DNA from 2 places in the Streptomyces sp. VNUA24 genome. Region 1 is predicted to be linked to the other one. Evidence: riboswitches for the same ligand, from Rfam matches in the RefSeq annotation. Region 1 holds a riboswitch; the other holds the start of a gene.
What was found. Region 1 has a riboswitch for S-adenosylmethionine ahead of PYR72_RS35345 (aminotransferase class V-fold PLP-dependent enzyme). Riboswitches for the same ligand answer to the same signal wherever they lie in the genome.

Region 1 (5,634 bases):
CCGCGCAACGCGCCGACCCGTACGGCCTTCGGCGTCGCGTGGATCACCTGGTACATGGTCCTGCTGATCGGTGGTGGAAACGACCTCTGGGCGACCCACTTCCACCTGTCGATCAACTCGATCACCTGGTTCGTCCGGATCGCGTTCTTCGTGGCCCCGGTCCTCGCGTTCGTCGTCACCAAGCGCATCTGCCTCGGCCTGCAGCGCCGGGACAAGGACAAGGTGCTGCACGGTCGCGAGACCGGCATCATCAAGCGCCTGCCGCACGGTGAGTTCATCGAGGTCCACGAGCCGCTCAGCCAGGAGCAGCTGCACACGCTCACGGCGCACGAGCAGTACGCGCCGGCCGAGATCGGTGCCGCGGTCGACGAGAACGGTGTCGCCCGCAAGGTCTCGCGCCTGGAGAAGGCCCGCGTCAAGCTGAGCAAGGGCTACTACGGCGAGGACAACCAGATCGCCAAGCCCACCGTCGAGGAGTACAAGGAGATCACGAGCGGCCACGGCCACCACTGATCGTCCCGCTTCGCCACACCACGGTCGAAGGGCCCCCGTCCGATCTTCGGACGGGGGCCCTTCGCCGTGCCCGGGGCTGGATAGGGTGGGGTTCACCTTCTTCCACGTCTCGTCTACGACACCCAGGAGCGGCTATGAGCGCTGTGACCCCCGCTGGAGGCGACACCGCGGCGGGCCGTTCCTGGCCGGCGGTCCTGAACGCGCTGCTCTCCGGACACGACCAGGACGCCGGTGCCACCTTCTGGGCGATGGACCAGATCATGCGCGGCGAGGCGACGGACGCGCAGATCGCCGGGTTCGTGGTGGCGCTGCGGGCCAAGGGGGAGACCGTCGACGAGATCACCGGTCTCGTCGACGCGCTGTACCAGCACGCCAACGTGATCGAGGTGGCCGGGGAGACCGTCGACATCGTCGGCACGGGCGGGGACGGGGCCAAGACGGTCAACATCTCCACGATGTCCTCGATCGTCGTCGCCGGTACGGGCGCGAAGGTCGTCAAGCACGGCAACCGGGCCGCGTCCTCGGCGTCCGGGGCCTCCGACGTCCTGGAGAAGTTGGGCGTCAATCTGGAGCTGACGCCGAAGCGGGTGGCCGAGGTCGCGGAGGAGGCCGGGATCACCTTCTGCTTCGCGGTGAAGTTCCATCCGGCGCTGCGTCATGTGGCGGCCGCGCGTGGGCAGTTGGGCATCCGTACGGTCTTCAACGCGCTCGGGCCGCTGGCGAACCCGGCGAAGGTGCGGGCCCAGGCGGTCGGGGTCGCCGACCCCCGGATGGCGCCCATCATGGCCGGTGTCTTCGCCGGACGCGGCAACTCCTCGCTGGTCTTCCGCGGCGACGACGGACTCGACGAGCTGACGACCACGGCGACCTCACGGGTGTGGGTCGTCCGGGACGGCAAGGTCACCGAGGAGGCGTTCGACCCGCGCGAGGTGGGCCTGGAGCTGGTGCCCGTGGAGGCGCTGCGGGGGGCCGACGCCTCGTACAACGCGGATGTCGCGCGGCGGCTGCTGGGCGGGGAGACCGGGCCCGTGCGGGACGCGGTGCTGCTGAACTCGGCGGCCGCGTTGGTGGCGTTGGAGCCGACGTCCGCGCCGCTGGCGGAGCAGTTGAGGGGCGGGATGGCCAGGGCCGCGGAGTCCATCGACTCCGGGGCGGCCCGGCAGGCTCTCGAGCGGTGGGTCGCGGCGACGAACAGGTAGTCGGTCGGGTACGGGTGAGTGGGGGCTGGTCGCGCAGTTCCCCGCGCCCCTGAAAAGCAGGGGCTGCGCCCCGTGCTTTTCAGGCCCGCAGGCCGTTGCTTTTCAGGCCCGCAGGGCCTGGGCTTTTAGGGGCGCGGAGAACTGCGCGAGAAGCCCCACGCACCCGCACCCGACAACGAACCGAGCCGCCCCCGAGCCCCAAGGCGCACCCGTCCCGGAATCCGGACAAGAGTTGCGGCGCGGCGATCACCTCGCGTACGTTCTGGTCCAGGTCATGAGTGACAGCCCATAGCCCCGGCTGGCTGTCCGGCAACCCTCCTTCCGTGGCGGGGTGCCCCGGGTGAAGACCGGGCCGTAGGCAGCGAGGTCTACGGCAAGCGCGGCTTCGAGGGAGTTCTTCCGTGAGCAAGCGAATGCGATAGGGCCGCCGAGCCCCGCCTCCGCGCACCCCTTTTCCTTTCTTCAGCGTGCCCTTCTTCGGCATGTCCTCTCACGGGAGTTCCCCATGTCTGTCTCCAGCGTCTCCACCCTTGCCGCCGACCAGTCGGTTTGCGCCTCCCTGCCCGTTCTGGGACGGGATGTCACCGTCCCGCTCGTCACCGGTGGCGAGGTCACCTACGCCGCGCTCGACTACGCCGCCAGCGCCCCCGCCCTGCAGCGCGTCTGGGACGACGTGGCCGCGTACGCGCCGTACTACGGGAGCGTGCACCGGGGCGCCGGGTACCTCTCCCAGCTGTCGACGGACCTCTTCGAGAACGCCCGGAAGACCGTCGCCGAGTTCCTCGACTGCCGTGACGACGACCAGCTGATCTTCACCCGGTCGACGACGGACTCCCTGAACCTCCTGGCCGAGGCCCTGCCCGCCGACTGCCAGGTCTTCGTCTTCGAGACCGAGCACCACGCCTCGCTGCTGCCCTGGCGGGACGCGCGGGTGACGTACCTGGACGCGCCCCGGACGCCGGAGCAGGCCGTCGCCACCCTGGAGACCGCCCTCGCCGCCCGCGACCCGTACGGGCCGGCCCTGGTGTGCGTCACCGGTGCTTCGAACGTCACCGGGGAGATCTGGCCGGTGCGGGAGCTGGCCGCGGCCGCCCACGCGCACGGCGCGCGGATCGTGCTCGACGCGGCCCAGCTCGCGCCCCACCACCCCGTCTCCGTGCAGGAGCTGGACGTGGACTGGGTCGCCTTCTCGGGGCACAAGCTGTACGCGCCGTTCGGGTCCGGTGTGCTCGCCGGGCGCGCCGACTGGCTGCGCGAGGCCGACCCGTACCTCGCGGGCGGCGGTGCCAGCCGCAAGGTGACCCGGCGGACGGACGGCGGCGTGGACGTCGAGTGGCACGACAGCGCCGCCCGTCACGAGGCCGGCTCGCCCAACGTCATCGGCGCCTACTCCATCGCCTCCGCCTGCAAGGCCCTCACCGAGGCCGGGTTCGACACCCTGGTCGCCCGGGAGCGGTACCTGATCGACACCGTCCGGGCAGGGCTCGCCGAGGTGCCCGAGGTGCGGATCCTCTCCCTGTTCGGGGACGAGGCCCCGCGCGTCGGCGTCCTCTCCTTCGTCGTCGAGGGCTGGAACAGCTCCCACTTCGCCGCCGCCCTCTCCGCCGAGTACGGCATCGGCGTACGCGACGGCCTCTTCTGCGCCCACCCCCTCGTCCGTACGCTCCTCGGCACCGATCCGCAGAGCCAGGGCGAGTGCGGTGCCCCCGAGGCGGCCCCCGGCGAACGCTCCCTCAACGCGATCCGGGTGAGCTTCGGAGCGGGCACCCCCGACGAGCACGTGGAGCGGTTCCTGGGGGCGGTCAAGGAGCTGGTGCGTGACGGCGCGAAGTGGAACTACCGCACGGAGGACGGCCGCTGCGTCCCGGCGGTCTGACCGCCGGAGCGTTCGGCCGCGCGAGAGGCCGCTAGCCGTCCAGCCCGATGGCGAAGGCGGCCTCCAGGTCGTGCTGGGAGTAGGCGCGGAAGGCGACGTGCGTGTCCGTGCCGAGGACGCCCGGGATCTTGCTGATCCGGCCGGGGATCACGTCCGCGAGGTCCTCGTGCTCCTTCACCCGGACCATGGCGACCAGGTCGTACGTACCGGTCACGGAGAACACCTCGGTCACGGAGTCGATCGCGGCGATCGACTCCGCGATCTCCGGAATCCGGTCCACGCTGGTCTTGATGAGGACGATCGCGGTGATCACGGCTGGTTCTCTCCCTCGGGGGCCGGAGCAGGGACGTTCTTCGACGCGTCCGCTGGCGGTGTCACTCTAGCCCTCCGGCCGTAACGCCCCCATGCGTAGACGAACCCCAGTCCGAACCCCACCAGGTGCGCCAGATAGGCGACGCCCGGCCCCGCGGTCTGCCGTCCCGCCGCCAGCCACTGCAGGCTCACCCAGAAGGGCAGGGTCACCCACGCCGGGAACCGCAGCGGGAGGAAGAAGAGGAACGGCAGGAGGCTCGTCACCCGCGCCCGGGGGAACAGGTACAGGAACGCGCCGAGGACCGCCGAGATCGCCCCCGAGGCGCCGACCAGCGACTGGGGCGACCCGGCGTGCGCCGCCGCGTACGCCACCAGCGCGAGGTAGCCGCAGCTCACGTAGAACAGGGCGAACGCGACCCGGCCCATGCGTTCCTCGGCCATCGCCCCGAAGACGAACAGGAAGAGCATGTTGCCCAGCAGGTGCAGCCAGCTGCCGTGGACGAAGAGGGCGGTGAGGGGGGTGAGCGCCGCCCGCGGGGCGCCGCCGAAGAGTTCCACGGGGACGACGCCCCAGCGGTGGAAGTACGCCCGCTGCGCCGCCAGCAGCTCGTCCCCGGTGCCGTACACGGGGTTGAGGCCCGCCGCCGGGCCGATCAGGAAGATCGCACAGCAGACGGCGATCAGCCCGTACGTGACGGGCGCCGACTCGTTCCGTACGGCCCGGGCGGCCGGGGTGACCCACTTGCCGATCATGCGCAGAGCATGACGTAACCGGACCCACCCGCACAGACCGCCTCGCCGCCCGCGAGGATCGGCCGCCCCGCCGGAACCGATCGGCGCCCCCACCGTGGGCGAACAGGCGTCCGGTGCCGGTCAGGCCGTAGGGTTACGAGCCACAAGCACCGGGACGCCGGCGCTTCACGGAGACTGGAAGAAGGAAGAGCAGCCACGATGACGGTTCCCCTGCCGACGGACACCACCCGCTGGCGCTGCACGCTCTGTGGCAACCTCACGAGGTTCGACGTGACGCGCTCGTCGAAGGTCGTCGAGTACGTGCACCTCGACCTCGCCGGAAAGCCCGACGTCGAGGAGCGCGAGGTGGTCAGTGAGACCATCGAGTCGGTGCGCTGCCGCTGGTGCAACGCCGTGGACCAGGTGGAACTCGTGGACAGGCCGGACGCCGACTCCTGAGGGAGCCGGTCCGCACAGACATTGGGGTGACGGATGGTGGAGACCGCAGGCGGGGAGCCGGCCGACGGCGCCGCCGAGGTGCTCGACCGTCCGCTGCCCGAGGGCGTGCGCAGACGGGTCGTGCAGATCGTCTCGGACGGGTTCGGCGGCCTGACGGTCGCCGAACTGCCCGCACAGCTCAGGCAGTACGCCCGGTTCACCCCGACCCGTCGGGTGAAGTTCGCCGGGAACGCGATGGCGGCCGCGGTGGAGAGCGACACGCTGTTCAGACAGCGGATCGGCGAGCGGTTCCGTGAGGCCCACCCGGAGCTGGCCGGCGCCCTCGACACGGGTGCGCCGCCCCCGGCGGCGGACCCGCTGGACGTGGCGGCCGCGGCCTACGTGCTGCGTCCCACCGGCTGGGTGAAGCTGGTCGCCGCCGCCGGTGAGGAGGCCCTGCGGGCCGACGCCGAGCGCGCCGACGAGGAGAGCCGGGCCGAGCTGGACCGGCTGCGCGAGCAGCTCGCCGAGGCCCGCGCCCACACCAAGTCCGAGACGGAGCGG
Region 2 (5,634 bases), 1.9 Mb from region 1:
CCAGACGGCGCCGGAGGACGGGTCGATCGCGGAGAGGCCCGACACGAGACCGCCGCCGCCGCGCTTCGCCGCGAGCGTGTCGGTCTCCTCGTCCAGCGTGTAGGTGACGGGTCCCCGGTTGGACGCGACGAGTACGTGGGCCGCGCCGTGCGTTGATGCCATACGGCTCAACCTAGCCAAGGGCTCCGCCGGTCAAACGTGGGGTGCGGCCGTATACAGGAGTGCCTCATGAGGGTGGAGCGCCTGTTGTGTGGCGGGTGCGGGTGGGTGGGGGCTGGTCGCGCAGTTCCCCGCGCCCCTGAAATGCCCGGGGCTGCGCCCCGGGCATTTCAGGCCCGCAGGACCGTTGGCTTTCAGGGGCGCGAGAAGCCCCGCACCCCCGCCCCCTACGCCGCCCTCCGCTTCGCGTACTCCGTGATCTCCACCATCGGCGGCCGCTCCTCCAGGTCCACCGAATAGGTGCGCGGCTCAAAACCCTCCCGGCCCCGTTCGAACTGCGTCAGGACCGGCCGGATCAGATGCCCGCGGGCCAGCCGGAGCTGGGCCGTGCGGTAGATCGCCGCGGACATGCGGCCCAGCGCCGCCCCGTCCTGGTGCCGGTGCTTGCGGACGCCCACGTCGACCTGGGCGAGCGCGTCGAGGCCGACCAGGTGCAGCGCGTCGACCAGCATGCCCAGCTCGATGCCGTAGCCCACGGGGAACGGCAGCCGCTCCAGGAGCGAGCGCCGCGCCGCGTACTCGCCGCCGAGCGGCTGGACGAAGCCGGCCAGCTGCGGCCAGTGCATGTTGAGCAGGGGGCGGGCCATGAGTTCCGTCACACGGCCGCCCTGGCCGGCGGCGGAGCCGAGGGGGCGGTCGTACATCGCCTTGACGAGGTCGACCCCGGGGTCCGTGAGCAGCGGGCCCACGATCCCGGAGACGAAGTCGGACGAGAACTCCCGGAGGTCGGCGTCGATGAAACAGACGATGTCGCCCCGGGTGACGAGCAGCGAGCGCCACAGCACCTCGCCCTTGCCGGGCACGGCCGGGACGCGGGGCAGGATGTCGTCGCGGTGGACGACGCGCGCCCCGGCCGCCGCCGCGACCTGCGACGTCCGGTCGGTGGAGCCGGAGTCGACGACCACGATCTCGTCGACGAGCGGGACCTGCCGCATGAGGTCGTGGCGGATGATCGCGACGATGTCGCCGACGGTCTCCTCCTCGTTCAGCGCGGGCAGGACGACGCTGACCGACTGGCCGCTCGCTCGTTTCGCGGCCATGATCCTGTGGAGCGGGCGGTCGGCCGTGGACCAGGAGCGGGTGTTCAGCCAGTGCTCGACTTCCTTCAGCACAGTGCGCGGCTCCTCTGCGTTCATCTCGCGGTTCGGACGGCTCTCTCAACTGTCCTGGCCTTCGGTTACAGTCTTGGACAACGCTGGTGACCATCGCATGTCGGTGCCCGTCGGCTCATACAACCAAATACCGCTCATCCAGAGGGGCAGAGGGATACGGCCCGATGAAGCCCCGGCAACCCTCCAGCCGGTCTGACCACGTCGTCGTGGTGAGGCTCCCGGCTCGGGAAGGTGCCAAATCCGTCTCGCGGCGAAGTGCGCCGCGAGGAAGATGAGGAGAAAGGGCCTCGCCTCCATGGCTGCGCAGACTGTTGCAAGCACCACCGACTCCCCCTCCACAGTAGACCTCGGCCCCGCCGCCGCACTGAGCTGTCGTGAGTGCGGCCACCGCGTCCCCCTCGGGCCGGTCTTCGCCTGCGAGGAGTGTTTCGGGCCGCTGGAGATCGCGTACGACTACTCCGCCTACGACACGGAGGAGCTGCGCAAGCGGATCGAGTCCGGTCCCGCGAACATCTGGCGGTACGCCCCCCTGCTGCCCGTCCCGGCCGACGTGGCGACCAAGCCGAACATCAATCCCGGCTGGACCCAGCTCGTGCAGGCCGACAACCTGGCCGCCGCGCTCGGCGTCGACGCCGGCAAGCTCTTCGTCAAGGACGACTCCGGCAACCCCACGCACTCCTTCAAGGACCGGGTCGTCGCCCAGGCGCTGGAGGCGGCCCGCGCCTTCGGCTTCACCACCCTGTCCTGCTCCTCCACGGGCAACCTGGCCGGCGCCGTCGGCGCCGCCGCCGCCCGCGCCGGCTTCCGGTCCTGCGTGTTCATCCCGCACGACCTGGAGCAGGGCAAGGTCGTCATGGCCGCGGTCTACGGCGGCGAGCTGGTCGGCATCGAGGGCAACTACGACGACGTGAACCGCTTCTGCTCCGAGCTGATCGGCGACCCGGCCGGCGAGGGCTGGGGCTTCGTGAACGTCAACCTGCGGCCGTACTACGCGGAGGGCTCCAAGACCCTGGCGTACGAGATCTGCGAGCAGCTGGGCTGGAAGCTCCCGGATCAGCTGGTCGTGCCGATCGCCTCCGGGTCGCAGCTCACGAAGATCGACAAGGGGCTGCAGGAGCTGATCAAGCTCGGGCTCGTCGAGGACAAGCCGTACAAGATCTTCGGTGCGCAGGCCGAGGGCTGCTCGCCGGTGTCGGTGGCGTACAAGGCGGGCCACGACGTCGTACGGCCGCAGAAGCCGAACACCATCGCGAAGTCGCTGGCGATCGGCAACCCGGCGGACGGGCCGTACGTGCTCGACATCGCGCGGCGGACCGGGGGGGCCGTGGAGGACGTGACGGACGAGCAGGTCGTCGAGGCGATCAAGCTGCTCGCGCGGACCGAGGGGATCTTCGCCGAGACCGCCGGTGGTGTGACCGTCGGCGTGACGAAGAAGCTGATCGAGGACGGGCTGCTCGACCCGACGCTCACCACGGTCGTGCTCAACACCGGTGACGGTCTCAAGACGCTGGACGCGGTGGCGGGGACGGGGCTCACCGCCACCATCCGGCCCAGCCTTGATTCGTTCCGCGAGGCCGGTCTCGCGTAAGCAGGACCCGTCAGCAAGTCGTTCTGCTGCGGGTAAGTGGGGGCTTGTCGCGCAGTTCCCCGCGCCCCTTAGGTTCGCTGCACTCCCCGGAGGTTTCACATCATGTCCGTCAACGTCCGCATTCCGACCATCCTTCGCACCTACACCGGCGGGCAGGCCGAGGTCAGTGCCGAGGGCGGCACCCTCGCCGAGGTCATCGCCGACCTGGAGAAGAACCACAACGGGATCGCCGCCCGGGTTCTCGACGACCAGGGCAAGCTGCGGCGGTTCGTGAACGTGTACGTGAACGACGACGACGTCCGGTTCGAGCAGGGGCTGGAGACGGCGACGCCGGACGGCGCGGGCGTGTCGATCATTCCGGCCGTCGCGGGTGGCTGACCCCCGGTCCGTACCGGTCGGTAGTAACCGTCGGTAACTTCGATTACCGAGCGTTCATCGAATTGCCCCCTCCGTGAGAGAAGCGGAGGGGGCAATTCTCTATGGTTGAGCACTGTAGAGTTGGGGAACCCGGTCCGATCACCGTAGTGATTCCATGCCGGACGCATATGTGATTCCGCCGCACGCCCTATATGAAGTAGCCAAAGTGTGCAGGGTATTTGCGTGTTTCGCTCCTTTTGTGGAGCCCGACTTGCCCTGAATTCGGGCGAATTGTTCGTACATTCCCGACCGGTCGTGTCCAGATTTCTCGTCCGATTGACCTGTTGCAGAGGGCAGTTGGACAGATACATTCGGCCGCGGTCGACGCGTTCCGGCGCACACCCCCAACCGTTGGGGGGTGAGGTCTGACCCGGATCCGCGAAGTGTGGATCTGTGCAAGGGCCAGTAATAGGGGAGTTAGGCATGGCTCAGGGCACCGTCAAGTGGTTCAACGCGGAGAAGGGGTACGGCTTCATCGCGGTCGACGGTGGTGCGGATGTATTCGTCCACTACAGCGCGATTCAGATGGACGGCTACCGCACCCTGGAAGAGGGCCAGCGGGTCGAGTTCGAGATCTCGCAGGGTCAGAAGGGGCCGCAGGCGGACATGGTCCGGCTCGCGGCCGGCTGAAGTACGCGCCGGGTTTCAACGCAGCGACGTTCTTCGTTCTTCGTAGGAGGGCTCGCACCCCGCTCCGGGGTGCGGGCCCTCTTGTGTGCGCAGGCCCCCGGACCGGTCCCGGAGGGGTGCGCACCGGGGTCGCGCGCGGGGCGCGAGGGGCGCGTTCACCTGCGGATCATCGAGAGGCGCTTGCACTCGCAGGGGGCGAGTGCTAATCATTGGCGTTAGCACTCTGAAGGTGAGAGTGACAACGAGGACCGGGTCGGCGAGGCCCGCAGGCCGGGTGGGGCAAGGAACCACGAGGCAGGCAGGCCGTCCGTCGCGGGCGCCAGCGCGGTCCGGAGCAATCCACCCCCTGTCCGGGAGGACCACTTCACATGGCCAAGATCATCGCGTTCGACGAGGAGGCACGGCGCGGCCTCGAGCGCGGCATGAACCAGCTCGCGGACGCCGTCAAGGTGACGCTCGGCCCCAAGGGCCGCAACGTCGTCCTCGAGAAGAAGTGGGGCGCCCCCACGATCACCAACGATGGTGTGTCCATCGCCAAGGAGATCGAGCTCGAGGACCCGTACGAGAAGATCGGCGCCGAGCTGGTCAAGGAAGTCGCCAAGAAGACGGACGACGTCGCCGGTGACGGTACGACCACCGCGACCGTCCTCGCCCAGGCGCTCGTACGCGAGGGCCTGCGCAACGTCGCCGCCGGTGCCAACCCGATGGCCCTCAAGCGCGGCATCGAGAAGGCCGTCGAGGCCGTCTCCGGCGCCCTGCTGGAGCAGGCGAAGGATGTCGAGACCAAGGAGCAGATCGCTTCCACGGCCTCCATCTCCGCCGCCGACACCCAGATCGGCGAGCTCATCGCCGAGGCCATGGACAAGGTCGGCAAGGAAGGCGTCATCACCGTCGAGGAGTCCCAGACCTTCGGTCTGGAGCTGGAGCTCACCGAGGGTATGCGCTTCGACAAGGGCTACATCTCGGCGTACTTCGCCACCGACATGGAGCGTATGGAGGCCGTCCTCGACGACCCGTACATCCTGATCGCGAACTCCAAGATCGCGAACGTCAAGGACCTGCTCCCGCTCCTGGAGAAGGTCATGCAGTCGGGCAAGCCGCTGCTGATCATCGCCGAGGACGTCGAGGGCGAGGCCCTGTCGACCCTGGTCGTCAACAAGATCCGTGGCACCTTCAAGTCCGTCGCCGTCAAGGCCCCGGGCTTCGGCGACCGCCGCAAGGCGATGCTGAACGACATCGCCATCCTCACCGGCGGCGAGGTGATCTCCGAGGAGGTCGGCCTCAAGCTGGAGAACACCACGATCGACCTGCTGGGCCGCGCCCGCAAGGTCGTCATCACCAAGGACGAGACCACGATCGTCGACGGGTCCGGCTCCTCGGAGCAGGTCCAGGGCCGGGTCAACCAGATCCGCGCCGAGATCGAGAACAGCGACTCGGACTACGACCGCGAGAAGCTCCAGGAGCGCCTGGCGAAGCTCGCGGGCGGCGTGGCCGTCATCAAGGCCGGTGCCGCGACCGAGGTCGAGCTCAAGGAGCGCAAGCACCGCATCGAGGACGCCGTTCGCAACGCGAAGGCGGCCGTCGAGGAGGGCATCGTCGCCGGTGGTGGCGTGGCCCTGCTGCAGGCCTCCTCGGTCTTCGAGAAGCTGGAGCTGTCGGGTGACGAGG

Region 2: linked by a shared signal. The riboswitch ahead of thrC (threonine synthase) and the one ahead of PYR72_RS35345 (aminotransferase class V-fold PLP-dependent enzyme) in region 1 are both predicted to bind S-adenosylmethionine.

Annotation. Positions count from the first base shown of each region.
Region 1 covers NZ_CP119143.1:8,244,936-8,250,569, forward strand. Annotated here, with positions in the region: gene PYR72_RS35335 (cytochrome bc complex cytochrome b subunit) at 1-513, shown strand, start outside; gene trpD (anthranilate phosphoribosyltransferase) at 648-1,712, shown strand; SAM riboswitch class IV at 1,983-2,098, shown strand; gene PYR72_RS35345 (aminotransferase class V-fold PLP-dependent enzyme) at 2,218-3,588, shown strand; gene PYR72_RS35350 (Lrp/AsnC ligand binding domain-containing protein) at 3,620-3,901, opposite strand; gene PYR72_RS35355 (rhomboid family intramembrane serine protease) at 3,898-4,653, opposite strand; gene PYR72_RS35360 (hypothetical protein) at 4,852-5,091, shown strand; gene PYR72_RS35365 (NYN domain-containing protein) at 5,125-5,634, shown strand, end outside.
Region 2 covers NZ_CP119143.1:6,296,120-6,301,753, forward strand. Annotated here, with positions in the region: gene PYR72_RS27000 (trehalose-6-phosphate synthase) at 1-162, opposite strand, end outside; gene PYR72_RS27005 (glucosyl-3-phosphoglycerate synthase) at 387-1,331, opposite strand; SAM riboswitch class I at 1,463-1,609, shown strand; gene thrC (threonine synthase) at 1,627-2,919, shown strand; gene PYR72_RS27015 (MoaD/ThiS family protein) at 3,022-3,297, shown strand; gene PYR72_RS27020 (cold-shock protein) at 3,760-3,966, shown strand; gene groL (chaperonin GroEL) at 4,335-5,634, shown strand, end outside.